DNA from 2 places in the Salinivibrio sp. YCSC6 genome. Region 2 is predicted to be linked to the other one. Evidence: predicted binding sites of a transcription regulator. Region 2 holds the regulator's gene; the other holds the start of a gene.
The links. Region 2 encodes PurR, which represses purine synthesis genes. Its sites were predicted from a motif close to TNANGNAAACGTTTNCNTNA; they were not measured.
Positions count from the first base shown of each region.

Region 1 (9,250 bases), 360 kb from region 2:
CAGCACCTCTGTGGTGTTACCCAGTGGCGTATCAAACAGATAGTGAAGACCAGCAGACGCCTGTGAGGCGCCAAGGCCTAGTGAGGTTGCAAGACCAAAGAGGGTCGCGATGATCGCAAGAATATCGATCACGTGGCCGGTCCAGCCCCATACACGCTCGCCAAAGAGCGGGTAAAAGACTGAACGCATGGTCAAAGGCAAGCCTTTGTTATAGGCAAACAGAGCCAAACCTAGCGCCAAGACAGCGTAGATGGCCCAAGGGTGAAGACCCCAGTGGAAAATCGTTGCAGACATACCTAGGCGTCGAGCCGCTTCAGCATCTCCGGCTGCTGCGCCCAACGGTGCCCAGTCGGTACGAATACCGTTTGCATCAACAGCGGTACCGCCCAATGACGTTTGGAAGTGTGTTAACGGCTCTGATACACCGTAGAACATCAAACCAATACCCATACCGGCGGCAAACAACATCGCAAACCAACCCGCATAGCTATAATCCGGCTTAGCTTCTGTTCCGCCGAGACGAACGCGACCCAAAGGTGACACAATCAGTACTAGACAGGCGATAACAAAAATATTACCTGCAGAAAGGAAGAACCAGTCTAGATTCGAGGTCAACCAACCCCGAAGATCACCAAAAACAGGGCCGATTTGGTTTTGAAATGCCAAAGTGACAAATACAAAGGCCATAATGGCCAGCCCCGAGACCATAAATACTCGGTTGTGAATATCAAAACCAAACGGGCCAAGTTTAACGGCCACATTATCCTGACCGACCTGGTAGTCAGTATCGATCGGGTTAACTTTCCCGTCCGGTTTCATCATATCTTCATGGCTTTTATCGCTCACGAGTTAACTCCTTAGTCCGTTTGTTCGGAAGCCTGTGAGTGTCGGTGGCCTGTGCGCTCAATTGGCCTTTTCATCGCAAAACGCGGATAAAAAAGTTGACCAGCAGCAAGAACCGCAACATCCACACAGCTCACTACCCTAACATAAATGCGTAACGATTTAATTAGGGTACTAACCAAATGTCGATTTTATAACCAGCTATTAATCAATATATCCACTCAAACCCCAGCCTAGACGCGGCCTAGAACTCATTTGAACTCTTTATTTCAGAGCTATAAAGGATCGTGTCATACACTTTCCTCTTCTAGGTTTAGCGGAAATACGCCGTATCATAAAAAGAATTCATTGATAGTGCTCACAAAAAATACCTATGTTCACCAGCAAAACTTTTGATGGATCACAAAGACATCGTGAATAGCATGCGTCTGTTCAAGTACCTATCGTGAAGCCGCTCTGAGCTCACACGACTCGCCTACGAGCACATAACCTCCAGGCCACAAAAATGCAAAACAATGCAACAATATGATTTATTCGTGATACTTGTCACACTGAGAAAAATAAGTACAATACCGCCGCAATCGTTTTCCATCCCAGTTTAACGTTTGCGGAGCAAGCATCATGCAATTTGGCATCGGCCTTTTGGGGATTAGCGTCCTCTTTCTAATCGCGATTGGATTTTCAGAAAATCGTCGTGCGATCAACTGGCGTACCGTCGGTGGCGCTTTCATTATTCAAATCGTCTTTGCCGGGTTTATTATCTCCGTCCCGCTTGGTCAGCATATTCTGGCTAACGCATCAGAAGCCGTGTCCGCAATTATTAGCTTTGGCGATATTGGTGCTGAGTTTCTGTTTGGTGATCTCGCGAAATTTAAACTTGGCTTTATCTTTGCTTTCAACGTTTTACCAACTATCGTCTTTTTCTCCGCTCTGATCGCCGTGCTTTATCACTTAGGGATCATGGCTTGGATTATTCGCCTGATCGGTGGCGTACTACGACGCGTACTCGGCACTTCGCGCACTGAATCGATGTCAGCCACTGCCAATATCTTTGTCGGATCGGTAGAAGCCCCTCTTGTCGTGCGCCCTTTTCTCGCCTCAATGACGCGCTCAGAATTATTTGCAGTCATGGTCGGCGGATTAGCCTCCGTGGCTGGAGGCACCATGGTTGGATACGCAGGCCTCGGTGTTGAAATGAAATACCTGATCGCTGCCGCTTTTATGTCCGCACCAGCCGGTCTAATGATGGCAAAAATTATGGTCCCGCAGACCGAAACGCCTATCAGTCATACCCAAGCGCAAGCCGAGCAAGATAACCACGATAAGCCTGTCAACTTGATCGATGCAGGTACACAAGGTGCTTTAAGTGGATTACAAATTGCGATGGCAGTCGGGGCTAGCTTGCTGGCCGTGATCAGCATGATTGCGCTGATCAACGGCGGGTTGGGCAAACTTGGCCCGATGATCAATATGCCTCAATTGAGTCTGGAGTGGATATTCGGCTATGTGTTTGCACCAGTCGCTTGGCTCATCGGTATTCCGTGGGGGGAAGCAATGACTGCTGGTACCTTGATTGGTAAGAAAATTGCGGTGAATGAATTTGTGGCGTTTGCTGATTTTATGAACCTAAAAGGTGCACTTTCTCCCCATAGCCAAGCCATTGTTACCTTTGCACTGTGCGGCTTTGCCAACCTCACTTCGATCGCGATGTTGATGGGCGGACTGGGCGGTATTGTTCCAGAGCGCCGAGGTGATATCGCCAAATTAGGAATGCGTGCCATTCTTGCCGCCACCTTAGCGAATCTGATGAGCGCAACATTGGCAGGGCTGTATCTGACTTTGTAACCTCAATCACGCTGGATAATTTTGCCATCACTTTGACGGTGCAGTGTTTCTCACCAAGGACGGTGAGTGCACTAAAAAGTCTCGAAGAGAAAGGGCTTTATCTGTTACACTTCATTTACTTAACGTAAAGAGATGTAGTCACCATGCGGTATCCTTGGGTTCTTTTTGATGCAGATGAAACACTGTTTCACTTTGATGCGTTTGCAGGACTGCAACGCATGTTTTCACACTATGATGTCGATTTCGACCAGCACGCCTTTGCCGAATATTCAGAACTAAACAAACCTTTGTGGGTGCAATACCAAAATGGCGAAATAGACGCACACACGCTGCAAACCAAACGCTTTACCCACTGGGGAAAGCAGCTCAGGGTGGCTCCGACAACGCTAAACCAGCATTTTTTGGATGCGATGGCCGAAATCTGTGAGCCTCTCCCAGGCGCAGAAGCACTGCTAAACGCGATTCGTCCACACGCACACATTGGTATTATCACCAATGGCTTTACCGCGTTACAGGATGTGCGCTTGGAAAAAACAGGGTTCAAGCCCGCCATATCTACTCTCGTGGTATCCGAGCAAGTCGGTTTTGCCAAACCTGACCCTCGCATCTTCGAGCATGCATTTGCAAAAATGGGCCATCCACCTAAGTCTCAAATCCTCATGGTCGGCGATAATCCAATGGCAGATGTCCTCGGTGGCATGCGCGCAGGCATAGACACATGCTGGTTGAATCGCGACAAAAAGCCACTACCAGAAGGCGTGACGCCTACCCACCAAGTGGACTCACTGCATGCACTCCAAGCGTGGCTCATGCCTGACAACGCCTAATCATAAAAAAAGAGAGCCAATGCTCTCTTTTTTGCTTTCCAACGATGTCTTTGCCTAGTGGGGCAAATTAGCTGCGGTCACCGGCAACAAAAGCGGCTTTTTCTGCTTGTTGGCCTTGGTCGGTATTTGCAACATAAGTCACTGAACCACTGTTTTGGTCTTGGCTGTAAATGAATACACGACCTGATTCGTCAGTCACTTTGCTGTCCATGCTCTTTGAGCTGGTTACTTTCGCGCCTTTAACGGCTTGACCTTGTTCAGTCACTGATACCCAAGCACCGCCTTCTGCAGGTTGTACGTCAAGGTTAAGGCCGCTCGCCATTACTGAGGTTGATGCGAGTGTCAGTGCAAAAATAGCTGCTAATTTTTTCATGGTTGTTTCCTCTCTCGTTGTCGATTGATTGTTATTAAACGCCAATCTCGGTGACCAATTGTCACCACAATGTCTCTATTTAAAGATTTTCTTTGCGACCTTTCGTCGCGGGACGAGAGAGAATGTACGCCGATAAAAGTGTGCTCACAATCACAGTTATGCGAATGACTTGTTCGAAAAATTGCACGTGATTTCACGATCAATCAAGCGTAGAAGATCACAGATATGTGCCTATCCTTACCTCCAAAAGTGATCTTCTTTCTCCTTTCACCCGTTTTGCCAAGAGCCACGACATTCCTGAGCAGTCACTCACTGTCATTGCTGATGATGGTTTGGTGAGGAATGATCAATCGATGAAAAGGAGAGCAACATGTTAAAACGTACCTTCACGAAATTTGCGGTGACTGCCGCCCTGATTCTAGGAATGGGAAGCGCGATGGCTGCGCACCACAAAGGCGGCCACGATATTGTGGACACAGCTGCAAAAAATGATGACTTTTCTACCCTTGTCGCCGCCGTCAAAGCTGCAGGGTTAGTGGATACCCTCAAAGGAGAAGGGCCATTTACGGTCTTTGCGCCCACGAATGCGGCATTCGCTAAGCTGCCAGAGGGGACGGTCGACATGCTTCTCAAGCCCGAAAACAAGGATAAGCTGGTCGATATCCTCACCTATCATGTCGTACCGGGTAAGGTGACCGCAGAACAAGTGATGGGTATGTCGTCCGCCACGACGGTACAAGGCAGTGACATTATGATTAAGACCTCTTATGGCAAAGTTAAAGTCGATAACGCGACCGTGACCAAAGCCGATATTATGACGTCAAACGGCGTGATACATGTGATTGATACCGTGATCATGCCTTAGCGACCACGCTACTGAGCCTACGACTGTACAGATAGTGACTTGACCTGTGCGGTCAGTCGTCAGTGATAAAAAAGCCTGCTCCATGAGCAGGCTTTTTCGTTAGTTAGGATTTATTCGCTGACGTGAGTCAAGCCGCTTGGCTATCGCACGGCTGCTGATACTTGCCGAGCAAGGCATGGTAGAAATCGTGATCGGAAAGCGTGCCAACCAATTTGCCATTTTCTACCAGTAGTACGGGTTTGTTGGTGTGATAGCGGATTTCAATCGCATCACGCATTTCGATATCAGGCGATGCCATTACAATGGTATCCGAGCTTACTTGTGACAAGTCTGCCATGTCTTTTTTCCACTCAGCCACACGCAAATGCTGTGTGCCCGCCATGGCCGACAATGCACCCTGAGGCTCTACTGTCACCCAGATATCACGCTGATCGCACACCTTCCAACGGTTTTCAACGTGCGGCATGGTGTCGATATCTTTCATCATTGAGCGACCTTTCAGTACGTTCAACGGATTAGTGTGCGCCACAAAGTCGCGAACATAGTCCGTTTCTGGGCGCAAAACAATGTCTTCAGGTTTACCGTGCTGAATAAGCTGACCGGACTCCATGATGGCAATGTTGTTACCAATTTTCAGTGCCTCGTCCAGATCGTGGCTCACAAACAAAATCGTTTTGTTGAGTTTTTTCTGCAGCTCCAGTAGCTCGTCTTGTAGCTGAGCACGGATCAAGGGATCCAATGCGGAAAACGGTTCATCCATCAGTAGGATGTCACTGTCCATCGCAAAGGCACGGGCCAAGCCAACACGCTGCTGCATACCGCCAGACAATTCGTGTGGATACTGATAGGCCCAATCCGCCAATCCCACCATTTCAAGTTTTTCTAATGCTTGCTTACGGCGTTCTTTTTTACTGATGCCTTTCATTTCTAGACCGAAGGCAACGTTATCCACCACGGTTAACCAAGGCATCAGAGCGAATTTTTGGAATACCATTGAGGCACGGTTGGTACGCAGATGACGCAGCGTTTGTGCATCCACACTCGCCATATCCACCATTTGGTCACCATCGCGCACTTCAAGGCTGCCACGGCTAATCGGGTTAAGGCCATTCACTGCCCGTAATAAGCTCGATTTACCTGAGCCAGATAGGCCCATCAATACGCAAATCTCACCTTCTTTTACATTAAGTGACACATTGTCCACACCCACGACTTGACCAGTTTGATCGATGATCTCTGATCGCGTTAAGCCTTTGTCGAGCAGGTCGAGTGCTGGTTGTACGTTGTCACCGAAAACAACATCAAGATTTTTAATTGCGATTGCGTCCATGGTATCCCCCTTATTCATGGCCTTGGTTTGGTGCTTTACACAGGCGGTCAAGAATGATGGCTACCAATACAATCGCCAGACCCGCTTCAAAACCTTGAGAAATGTTGACAGTGTTTAGTGCGCGAACCACTGGCTTACCGAGGCCGTCAGCCCCCACTAGTGCGGCGATAACTACCATCGACAGTGACAACATAATACATTGCGTCACGCCCGTCATAATGCTTGGCAGTGCCGCGGGCAATTCCACTTTAAACAAAAGCTTCATGCGGTTGGCGCCAAATGCACGGCCAGCTTCCACCAACTCCTCTGGCACACGTGTAATGCCGAGATAAGTCAAGCGAATCGGTGCTGCAATCGCAAAGATGATGGTGGAAATCAGTCCCGGTACAATCCCTAAGCCGAAAAGAACCAGCGTTGGAATCAAATATACAAAAGGCGGTACCGTCTGCATTAAGTCCAAGAGTGGACGCATGATGGTATACGCTAAGGGCCGGTGAGCAGCCATTATCCCAAGCGGTATGCCAATTAATACGGAAATCGTTGTCGCGGCAAACACCAGAACAAAGGTTTCCAGCATCTCTTGCCAGTAGCCCAGGTTGAGGATCAACAAGAGCGCACTCACAACAAAGATCACGATGGAAATTCGACGCTGCAGGTACCACGCTAACGCAGCAGTCATGATGATAGGCATTGCAGGTGGCATCCATTTAAAGATGTCGACCAAAAACATGATGCTGGTATCTAAACCAATCGAGATGGCATCAAAGAAGCCCGCGGCGTTCATGGTTAACCAGTCAACGCCATTTTCCATCCATTGACCGAGTGGGATCTTGTTATCTGTAATAATATTCACAATAAAACCTTAGGGGGCGGCGATTAAACCGCCCTCTCCTTCTACACTTTTTTGTTACGCTTCAGTCTTTTTAAGATATTCAGTCACAGCTTCTACGGCGTTTTTACCGTCTAGTGTGGTGATACCGTCTAGCCACTTGTTCAACACACTTGGGTTGTTACGTAGCCATTCGCGCGCTGCAACCTCTGGCTTCTCGCCGTCGTTCAGGATTTTGCCCATCATTTCGTTTTCCATCTTGAGGCTAAACTCAAGTTGCTCGAGCATTTGACCCACATTCGAACATTGCTCGACATAGCCACTACGAACATTGGTATGAACCGTGGCACCGCCGTAGTTAGGGCCGAAGTAGTCATCTGCACCAGACAGATACTTCATATCAAAGTTGCTGTTCATTGGGTGTGGAGCCCAACCTAGGAAAGCAACCCATTTGCCACGACGAATAGCACGTGAAACTTGCGAAATCATGCCCGCTTCGCTTGATTCGATCAGACGGAAATCACCCAAATCAAAATCATCGGTATCGATCATTTTTTGAATTTGCGTGTTGCCATCATTGCCTGGCTCAATGCCATAAATGCGAGAGTCAAACTTGTCAGCGTATTCCGCGATATCTGCAACACTGGTCACACCCGCATCGTAAACGTACTTAGGCACGGCAAGGGTGTATTTCGCACCCGTTAGGTTGGCGCGCAGGCTATCTACAGTGCCGTTTTCAATATACTTTTTGATATCGCCCGTTTGGGTTGGCATCCAGTTACCGAGGAATACGTCGATGTCGCCCGACGCCAGAGATGAAAAAGTCACAGGCAGTGACAGCAAGTCTGTCTCTGTTTGGTAGCCCATGCCTTTTAGCACTTCTGTGGTGATGGCTGTGGTTGAGGTCACGTCCGTCCAACCGATATCCGAGAAACGTACCGTCTCACATTGGTTGGCAGCGGCGCTAAACGCCACCATAGAGCTCAGGCCAACCGCGGTCATCAGGGTTTTGGTGGTCTTACGTTTGTTCATTGACATCTTGGATTCCTTGTAATGCTTACTGATTAGTTTCCAGTGAAGGCGCACCTTCGGTGGCTTTCTCACTTTGCGCGTTCTGATTGCGTTGCTTTTGCTGCCACTCAGCCGCAATCCATACTGGCACCTGCTCAGCAGGCAAGAGTGGCTTGTCGAGAATCATGTCAGCGGCGCGCTCCGCTACCATGATGGTTGGGGCATTCAAGTTGCCATTTGGAATGGTGGGGAAAATCGATGAATCCACCACGCGCAAACCTTGAATCCCTCGAACACGGCACTGCTCATCGAGTACCGCCATCGAATCGTTGTCTGCACCCATTTTGCAGGTACACGATGGGTGATACGCACTTTCCACGTTCTCTTTCACCCAGCGATCAATCGCTTCGTCTGTGGTGACATCACGACCCGGTTGAATCTCTTCACCACGGAAGGGATCCATAGCACTTTGATCCATGATTTCACGGGTCAAACGAATGGTGTCGCGCCAGTCTTGGCGATCTTGTTCGGTAGTAATGTAATTAAACAGGATCGACGGTTTATCTTGCGGATCCGCTGACTTGATACGTACGTGGCCGCGGCTTTCAGGCTTGTTTGGGCCCACATGGACTTGGAAACCATGCCCATCAAACGCCGCTTTACCGTCGTAACGCATCGCTGCAGGTAAAAAGTGGTACTGGATATTTGGCCACTTCAACCCTTTGCGTGAACGGATAAAGGCACATGATTCAAAATGGTTGGTGGCACCCAAGCCTTTACGGGTCAAGATCCACTCGGTCCCGATCATTCCCTTGCTAATTAATCCCAGCTTGCTGTTGAGCGTAATCGGCGCTTTACAATGGAATTGGAAGTAAACTTCAAGGTGGTCTTGCAGGTTTTCACCCACACCCGGCAACTCGTGCTTGACGTCAACACCGGCATTTTCCAGTACGTCACGCGCACCAATGCCTGAAAGTTGCAGCAGTTGCGGTGAGCCCACTGATCCCGCGCTGGAAATGACTTCTTTGTCTGCCATCACGCGTTCAATTTTGCCGCCCTTTTCAAATTCCACACCTACCGCACGTTTGCCTTCCAGCAAGACACGACGAGTCACAACACCCTTTTTCAAGGTCAGATTGCTGCGCTTCAGCGCGCGACGTAGGTAGGCATTTGACGTTGAAGCACGCACACCCTTATCAACCGTCATATGCATCGGCCCAAAGCCTTCTTGCTGATAACCGTTGTAATCTTTGGTTTCTGGGTAGCCCGCTTCGACACCCGCATCAATAAAGGCTTGATAAAGCGGGTTGAGTTTCATGTCGTTACC
Region 1 is NZ_CP039516.1:1,954,486-1,963,735, forward strand. Features, by position in the region: gene E8E00_RS08960 (BCCT family transporter) at 1-822, opposite strand, end outside; gene E8E00_RS08965 (NupC/NupG family nucleoside CNT transporter) at 1,465-2,688, shown strand; gene yjjG (pyrimidine 5'-nucleotidase) at 2,832-3,515, shown strand; gene E8E00_RS08975 (hypothetical protein) at 3,583-3,888, opposite strand; gene E8E00_RS08980 (fasciclin domain-containing protein) at 4,259-4,753, shown strand; gene choV (choline ABC transporter ATP-binding protein) at 4,881-6,083, opposite strand; gene choW (choline ABC transporter permease subunit) at 6,094-6,936, opposite strand; gene E8E00_RS08995 (choline ABC transporter substrate-binding protein) at 6,991-7,950, opposite strand; gene betA (choline dehydrogenase) at 7,970-9,250, opposite strand, start outside.
Region 1: the regulator PurR is predicted to act here: its motif matches at 1,417-1,436, upstream of E8E00_RS08965 (NupC/NupG family nucleoside CNT transporter).

Region 2 (9,250 bases):
ACACATTGGGTAAATGGCTAATTAGATCCGCTACGCTGGTCCCCTGCCGTTTTTCAATTTCTTCGAGTGATACCGTGCTGACCGCAGCGGCACCGTTCGCTTTTTGTGCGTCAATGCGGCTTGCATACACCGCGATAACGTCTGATGACGAATCCGCCGTGTTTTGCGTCTCCGCCAACGCTGAAGGAATAAATGCCAATGTGCCAAGGGCAGCACCGATAGCAAGCTTGATCGTAGAAGGAGTCAATACTTCCGAGACGTCCGTTTTTAACAGCATGGGTCTTCCTATTGAGCCAATCAAAAATGAGAATCATGAACAATTTGGCAGGATTGTATTGATCATTAACGGCAATGTAAACGATAATTGCTCGTAATTAGGTTTGTAACTCATAATTACATTTCCGTTCGCTAACAGTGTGTAATGGACTGACGTCGAGCATTGCACTCACATTGACTGGTTTAATAAATAAAGGAATTCATCATGGCAACTGCCGCGGTTAGACTGCTTGCCCTCGCCTCAGCACTACTCTCACTCTCTGTCACAGCATCACCACGCATTGTCAGCGCGGGGGCCGGTGTAACAGACTTACTGGTTGAATTAGGTGCAACAGAACAGATAGTTGGCATTGATGTCACCAGCCATCTACCGAATAAAGAAGTGCCGAATGTCGGCTATCATCGCCAGCTCGCCGTCGAAGGTGTGCTGTCTTTATCACCGACTCTAGTCGTAGGCTCAGATGAAATGGGCCCTACCCCGGTTTTGGAGAAAATCGAAGCGTCAGGGGTAACCGTGGCTCGACTGTCTAGTGAACCCAGCGTCGAGACACTCAAAACACGGATTAAAAAAGTCGCGAGTCTCACCCACACAGAGTCCAAAGCCGCAGAGTTACTGACCGACATAGACACCAAGATTGCGACATTAAAAGCGCATGCCCCCAAAACCACGCTCAAAGGCGTGTTTCTTCTGGTTCACCAAGGACGTCCTGCCAGTGTCGCGGGGGCCAATACCTCACCGGATACCTTGTTGTCGCTGATGGGTGCGACTAACCCTGCCGCCACGGCGCTCAGTAGCTATAAACCACTGTCGTCAGAAGCGTTACTGGGCTTTGATCCGGACTTTATCTTGGTCATGCAACGTTCTCTCGATCAGCTAGGCGGTGTTGAAGGACTCGCTGATGCCGTGCCTTTACTCAATGCCACGCGCGCATTCCAACAGCAGCGTATTATTCCAATTGACGGCAGTGTGTTAGTGGGAGGGCTTAGCCTGAAATCACTGGATGAAGCCATTCGTATTCAGCGCACCGTCGTTGGAGAGAACGACTAATGCAAGCGTCTTTTCGATCCTCACAGTCGCATGTTTTTCCAGCGCTCATCATCGCACTTGTCGTCGTAGGGATAACGTCTATCGCGGTGGGACAATGGCAACTTGGCTGGCTGACCAGTTTACAGAGCTTAACCCCTTGGCATGACAATGTTGAGCCGCATGTACTCGCCATCGTTCAACAAGTTCGATTACCTCGAACCTTGCTGTGTATTTTTATCGGTGCATTGCTCGCCGTTTGCGGCACGTTGATGCAGGGGCTTTTCCGCAACCCTCTCGCTGACCCGGGTATTATCGGTGTCTCCGGCGGCGCATCATTAGGAGGCGCACTGGGCTTGCTATTGCTCTCTTGGGGCAGTATCGAGGCCAGCTTTGTGTTTTCGGTGCCTGCCTTTGCGTTTATCGGTGCACTACTGGCAACCCTATTTGTATACAGAATTGGCACAACGTCCATGGGCAGTTCGGTGACCATCATGTTGCTAGCGGGCATTGCGATCAGTGCTTTGTCCGGCGCTGCATTAGGCTTAATTAACTATGTGGCGGATAATCAAACGTTACGAGACATCGCCCTTTGGTCGATGGGGTCACTGACCGGTGCGACTTGGGGACAAATTGTTCTCACTGGCATCGCTGCATGCTTACTCACGGTATTTGCCTACCAGCGCGCACGCCACTTAAATGCCCTTTTGCTTGGTGAAAACGAAGCGGCGTATTTGGGCATTGATGTACACCATTTAAAACGCCTACTCATTGTTGTGACCGCGGCGGGAATGGGCATTGCGGTAAGTGCTGCCGGTCTTATCGGCTTTGTGGGTCTAGTGATCCCACACATTGGACGTTTAATTGCCGGCCCGGATCATCGCACACTGGTGCCCTTATCAGCCATTCTTGGTGCCCTGTTACTGACCTTGGCCGATATTGTTGCCCGTGTCATTGTCGCCCCCGCCGAATTGCCTGTTGGCATTATTACCGCCCTAATGGGGGCTCCTTTCTTTCTATGGCTTCTTATTCAACAACGAAAAGCAGTGGTTCACGAATGACAGATTCTGCCCTTCAAATCTCCAAGCTCAGCTATGCGCTTAACGGCCGTCAACTGCTAAGCGAGATTGATCTCGCCTTTACTGCTGGCCAGTTACACGTTTTACTCGGGCCCAATGGTGCGGGGAAAAGTACACTGTTAAAGCAATTGATTAGCGACAAACATCAGCATGGCAGTGTGCAGTTTTGGCAACAGCCAAAAAGCCAGTGGCAAGGCGAAGAATTTGCCCGACGAGTGGCCTTCCTTCCCCAACATAGCGGGCTCACGTTTGCATTCTCCGCGCAAGAAGTGGTCGAGATGGGAGCAACACCACTACAGGCAAACCGAGAACAGATCGCGGCCCTTGCTAACGAGCAGCTAACGGCATGGGATATTAGCCATCTTGCTCATCGACCGTATCCGATTTTATCTGGCGGTGAAAAACAACGCGTACACATGGCACGCGTGTCATTACAGCTAGCACAAACCGCACCGGACCAAGCGATACTGATGCTGGATGAACCCACTTCGGCCTTAGATATTACCCATCAGCATTACACCCTCAAGCGCTGTCGAGCACTCGCAGACCAAGGAATGACAGTGCTATTGGTGTTGCACGACCTGAATTTGGCGGCGCAATACGCCGACCAACTGCATTTTTTAAAAGCGGGTCGAATCGTCCTATCCGGCAACCCGTGGCAGTGTTTTAGTAGTGATAGAGTGGCAGACATCTACCAATACCCGCTGACCGTTCTGACTCATCCGGAGCATGACTGCCCACTGATCGTGTCTTAATTGATAAATACATCATAGCTGGCTCACAAAACCGTCTGTTGGTCCATTTTCGCTGATCAGACCAATTGCGAGTGTGCGCCAACCTAAGTAAACTGAGAGCGCAACCGATTAGCTATGAGAATGGATGAAATCGGATTCGTTACCTTCGCAACCGTCTGATGTGCCGGGATTGTGAAAGACATCGCCGCTGACGAACAGCGGCGTTTTTCTGTAAGGTCGCGAGTAACGATCCCTACGCATTACTACAAAGAAGAATCAAGATGGCAACGATTAAAGATGTCGCGCGTCTCGCCGGTGTATCGACCACGACGGTGTCACACGTGATAAACAAAACCCGCTTTGTCGCAGAGAAGACGACTGAGAAAGTATGGCAAGCGGTTGAAGAGTTAAACTACGCCCCAAGTGCTGTGGCGCGAAGCTTGAAATGCAACACAACACGTACACTGGGTATGCTGGTGACTAAATCCACCAACCCCTTTTTCGCCGAGCTTGTTCACGGTGTGGAAGACTATTGCTACAAGCAAGGCTACACACTGATTCTCTGCAATACCGAGGGAAACCTTGAAAAGCAACGCGACTACCTGCGTATGTTGTCAGAAAAGCGCGTCGATGGACTCATTGTGGTGTGCTCTGATCTCAACGAAGATTTGATGCTGTTATTAGAAAAAAAACGCGATCTGCCTATGGTCGTGATGGATTGGGGCAGTCACCATATCGATACAGACCGCATAGAAGATAACGCTGAATTAGGCGGTTACCTTGCCACCAAACACTTTATTGATAATGGGCATACTAAAATTGGCTGTATTTCGGGCCAAATGGATAAAAATACCTGTAAGCATCGCTTAAACGGTTATTTCCGTGCGTTAAAAGAAGCCAACATTACAGTGAATGAAAACTGGCTGATTGAGGCGGATTTCGAAGCCGATCAAGCACAAATTGCCGCGAAGCAATTAGCGACAATGTCAGACCGCCCGACCGCTGTCTTTTGTTTTAATGACATTATGGCATTAGCGGCGATTAGTACGTTTAACGAGTACGGCTTGAAAGTGCCAGAAGATATATCGGTGATTGGTTACGATAATATTGACCTCACCGAGTATTTCTCGCCACCATTGACAACGATTCACCAGCCCAAACGCCGTCTAGGCAAAACGGCGGTCAAACTCTTGCTCGCGCGAATTGCCAACAACGAGACTCAGCAGCAAGTGTTCGAAATGCAACCTGCACTAGTGAGTCGACAGTCAGTTAAAACACTATCTTAATGTTTTAATGAAACTTTTATGAAGAGCACCGTCAATGTCTTGGCGGTGCTTTTTTACGCGACGACTCTTCCGGTAGTGCTTTTACTCTAGTTCATCAATTACACCCACCCTGAACCAAGATCACATTTTGTGTGATGGGAGAGGACGACATCGGTGTCTAATTATTATATGCTTAATAGCGTTTGAACAAGGCAAACCATGGCGAAAGCATGGGACGCAAAGCCTCCGGCCTAACGGTAATTTGACATGATGTCAAAATATCAACGGTAGCGGGGTTGCCAACATATCAAAGCTGACAAATTTGATGGCTCGTTGACAATTCTGCGATCTTGCCTTGTTACATTATGACGTCTTTTTTAGGCATTAGTAATTCATCGAGATTTTAATCAAATGGATAAACCAGCTTTAAAGAACGCAATGAAGTTATTTGCCAAATTTGGCAGCATAAAGTCCCGTTCAATGTTCGGTGGATTTGGTATCTTTTGTGAAGACACCATGTTCGCGCTTGTCGTTAACAACACTCTCCATTTACGTGCTGGAAAAGAAAACGAAGCACTATTAAAAAAACAAGGCTTGGCACCCTACGTGTATAAAAAGCGCGGCTTTCCTGTCGTGACGAAATATTTTGCGATCCCTGAATACTGGTGGGATGACCAAGATAAGCTGCTCACAGAAGCTAAAGAGGCGCTGGATGTCGCGACCCGTGATCGTGATTTGAAAAAACAAGCCACACCGTCTCGTCTAAAAGACTTACCTAATTTACGGCTCGCGACCGAGCGCATGCTGAAAAAAGCAGGTATTGAGACGCCTGAAAGCTTACAGCAACAAGGTGCCGTCAATGCCTATAAAGCGCTCCTTTCTGCGCATGAAAAAGAGCTAAGCTTGGAATTACTGTGGTCACTAGAAGGTGCAATTACTGGCAAGCATTGGTCTGTGGTTCCACCCCAACGTCGCCAAGAATTATTACAACATTTAGAAAATTAATTCCTCACACCCCCCATACCTCTCTACCTTTTTTGTGAGCAATGTTCGCGTCCAACACCGCCTTTAAGGCGGTGTCGCTTTTTCTGAACGAGCTAAACGCTCAATAATCCATCATTCAAACTGATTTCTGACAAAATACGAAAGTTTCTTGCGATCGGTCGGGTCTGGTTAAAGGTACGATTAAGGACACAGTTCCTCAATGTAACCGACAAATCAGCCAGTTAATTCAGCTACAGTACCTAAAGTAATAACTGGGACCCATTTACTATCGGACGAGACACAGTATGCCAGTAAAAAAGATATTGCTTGGTTTAGTGGTGGTGGCGCTTGTAACACTTTGGTTCAGTTTAGATCTCAGCCAGTGGCTCACGCTTGAAAACGCCAAAGCACAACAAGTGGCATTGAATGATTACATTATCGAAAACGCGACCACCGCAAGCCTGGTGTTTTTTGTCGGCTATGTAGTGATGACCGCCCTGTCCTTACCGGGTGCGGCAGTAGCGAGTTTATTGGGCGCGGCACTCTTTGGCTTTTGGTGGGCATTGGTGTTGGTCTCCTTTGCTAGCTCGATTGGCGCCACCCTCGCCTTCTTGGTGAGTCGCTTTATGTTGCGCGACTGGGTCCAAGCCAAATTTGGCAATAAGCTCGATACCATTAATCGCGGTATAGAGAAAGACGGTAGCTTGTATCTGTTAACCCTACGCCTGATCCCGATTTTCCCGTTTTTTCTGATTAACCTCGTGATGGGGCTAACCCCGTTCAAAACCCGCACCTTCTATTGGGTCAGTCAGCTCGGTATGTTGCCGGGTACCGCAGTCTACGTGAATGCAGGGACCCAACTGGCCCAAATCGACGCACTCGGCGACGTGGTGTCATCCTCGGTGCTTGGCTCACTCGCCTTACTGGGTATCTTCCCACTGCTGGCAAAGTGGGTCATGGCTTGGATCACACGTCGTAAACGCTATCAAGGTTGGAACAAGCCCCATCAGTTTGACCGCAATATGGTAGTGATTGGTGCCGGTGCAGGCGGCTTGGTATCAAGTTATATCGCGGCGGTAGTGAAAGCGAAGGTTACGCTGGTCGAAAAAGGTTCGATGGGAGGAGACTGCCTAAACACCGGATGTGTTCCCTCAAAAGCGCTGATCCGTGCGGCGAAAACCATGCGAGAAATTGGCCAGGCTAAGGCCTTTGGCATTCATACCCAAGCGCCAGCGGTTGATTTTCCGGCGGTCATGGCGCGGGTTAAGCAAGTCATTACCCAAATTGAGCCTCACGATTCGGTCGAGCGTTACACCAAACTCGGCGTGGAGTGTGTGCAAGGCGATGCGCAAATCGTTTCGCCATGGGAAGTCGAGGTGAATGGCGAACGCCTCACTACCCGCAACATCGTGATTGCGACCGGCGCACGCCCTATGTTGCCCCCGATTCCCGGTTTGGCTCAGGTCACGCATTACACCTCAGATACGATTTGGTCTCTGAATGACCTGCCGCCGCGGTTGTTGGTTTTGGGCGGGGGGCCCATTGGCGCAGAATTGGCACAAAGTTTTGCGTGTTTAGGCAGCCAAGTCACGCTCGCGGAAATGGCCGACCAACTTCTCAGCCGCGAAGATCAAGATGCCGCCCAGTTGGTTGAGCAGGCGTTAGAGCGTGACGGCGTCACGGTTTTAACACAGCACAAAGTCAAAGCATTTGAGCACAGTGATAATGAGCAAATCGCCTTACTCGATGGCCCTGACGGTGAGAAGTCTGTCTCATTTGATGCGGTGCTGGTCGCGTTAGGGCGCAGTGCCAACACCAAAGGCTTTGGTCTCGAAAAGCTCGATATTCCAGTGACCGAGCGTGGCACGATTCAAGTCAACGAGTACCTGCAAACCGCCTATCCAAATATCTATGCGGTAGGTGATGTAGCGGGTCCCTTTCAGCTCACCCACGCCAGTGCTCATCAAGCATGGTATGCCGCGGTGAATGCACTATTCGGGCAATTTAAACGCTTTCGTGCTGATTATTCAGTAATGCCTGCCGCGACCTATACATCGCCAGAAGTCGCGCGCGTGGGTATCAATGAAAAGGAAGCCAAAGCCAATCAGCAAGAGGTGGAAGTAACCTACTACGGCATTGATGATTTGGATCGCGCGATTGCTGACGGCAATGACCACGGTTTTATTAAGGTGCTGACACCAAAAGGAAAAGATACCATTCTGGGGGTGACTATTGTTGGCGAGCATGCGGGCGACTTGCTCGCAGAGTTTACTCTCGCCATGCGGCACGGGTTAGGACTAAATAAAATTTTGGGCACCGTCCATCCGTATCCCACTATGAGTGAAGCGGTGAAGTATACCGCTGGGATGTGGAAACAAGCCCATGCGCCCGAGAAGCTGCTTAACTGGGTCGAAAAATATCATCGTTGGATGCGTCACTAATTGAAAAGGAAGATGACAATGAAACACTGGATAGCGGCGTTAACATTGGCAATTGTAAGTACCGCCAGTTTTACTGCCTCTGCGAGCACGGAAAACGACCGTTGGGAAAGTATTGAACAACAAGCCAAAGGCCAGACTGTTTACTTTAACGCATGGGGCGGTAATCAAGAGATCAATGCTTACCTGCGCTGGGCGAGTCGCGAGTTACAACGCGATTATGGTGTCACACTGAAACATGTCAAAGTGACGGATATCGCTGAAACCGTCAATCGCCTGCTTGCCGAAAAGACCGCCGGTAAGGATAGCGGCGGCAGTGTCGATATGGTTTGGATTAACGGCGAAAACTTCAAATCAATGAAGGAAAATGATTTGCTGTACGGCCCTTTTGTCAGCACGCTCCCCAATTGGCAGATTGTCGATAAAAGTTTACCGGTTGAAGAAGACTTCACTGAGCCAACAGACGGCCTCGAAGCACCTTGGGGGGTGGGACAGCTGGTGTTTATCCATGATCAGAAAACCTTGGCCAACCCACCTCGCTCTTTCGCCGAACTGTTAAGTTTGGCTAAAGCATTCCCTGGCCGTATCAGTTACCCCAAACCACCCGAGTTTCATGGCACCAGTTTTTTGAAAGCCGCTCTGCTGGAACTTACCGATGTGCGCGAGGCACTTTACCTGCCGGTTGATGAGGTAGACTTTGACGCCGTGACCGCCCCACTGTGGCGCTATCTAGACCAACTACATCAAGTGGCATGGCGCGAAGGCGCTCAGTTCCCGTCAGGCAGTGCCGAAACTATCCAACTGTTGGACGATGGTGAGCTTCTCGTGGCGATTGCGTTTAACCCCAATGCGGCAAAAGCAGCGGTAGCCTCTGGAAAACTCGCCCCGTCAGCGCGTGCGTTTGCCTTTGACCAAGGCGCGCTATCTAACATTCACTTTATGGCGATTCCATACAACGCCAACGCTAAAGCCGGCGCTATGGTCGCTATCAATTTCTTGATGAGTGAAAAGGCACAACTGCGTAAAGCCGACACCCAAGTATGGGGCGATCCACCCGTGGTTAAGTTATCCGACACCGCCGAGGTCAGTCGCTTTAATACCCAGCCCGAGCCACATCCAAGCTGGCAAACCGCGCTTGAGAATGCGTGGCTGAAACGCTACGGCCAATAGTAAAGAGGCTAATATGGCACGTTTGCTGTTTGCCATCACCCTAACGGTGTGCTGCCTACCCTTGTTGCCAGGGGTGGGCGGCTTATTCGCGACCGCCTTTGCATTCTTACCCACACTAGGGCTGACGGAGGCTAACTTTAGCGGCTGGCAAGCTGTCATGGCATGGCCGGGGCTATCACAATCTATTCAGCTAACGCTCATCTCGGGATTAGGCAGTAGCCTGCTCGCGGTGGCACTTAGCTTTATGATTTTACAGGCCACTTGGCAAACGCCCATTTGG
Region 2 is NZ_CP039516.1:1,594,702-1,603,951, forward strand. Features, by position in the region: gene E8E00_RS07265 (TonB-dependent hemoglobin/transferrin/lactoferrin family receptor) at 1-277, opposite strand, end outside; gene E8E00_RS07270 (hemin ABC transporter substrate-binding protein) at 482-1,324, shown strand; gene E8E00_RS07275 (iron ABC transporter permease) at 1,324-2,361, shown strand; gene E8E00_RS07280 (heme ABC transporter ATP-binding protein) at 2,358-3,134, shown strand; gene purR (HTH-type transcriptional repressor PurR) at 3,395-4,399, shown strand; cyclic di-GMP riboswitch class I at 4,580-4,682, shown strand; gene E8E00_RS07290 (TfoX/Sxy family DNA transformation protein) at 4,790-5,383, shown strand; gene lpdA (dihydrolipoyl dehydrogenase) at 5,668-7,803, shown strand; gene E8E00_RS07300 (ABC transporter substrate-binding protein) at 7,816-8,970, shown strand; gene E8E00_RS07305 (ABC transporter permease) at 8,984-9,250, shown strand, end outside.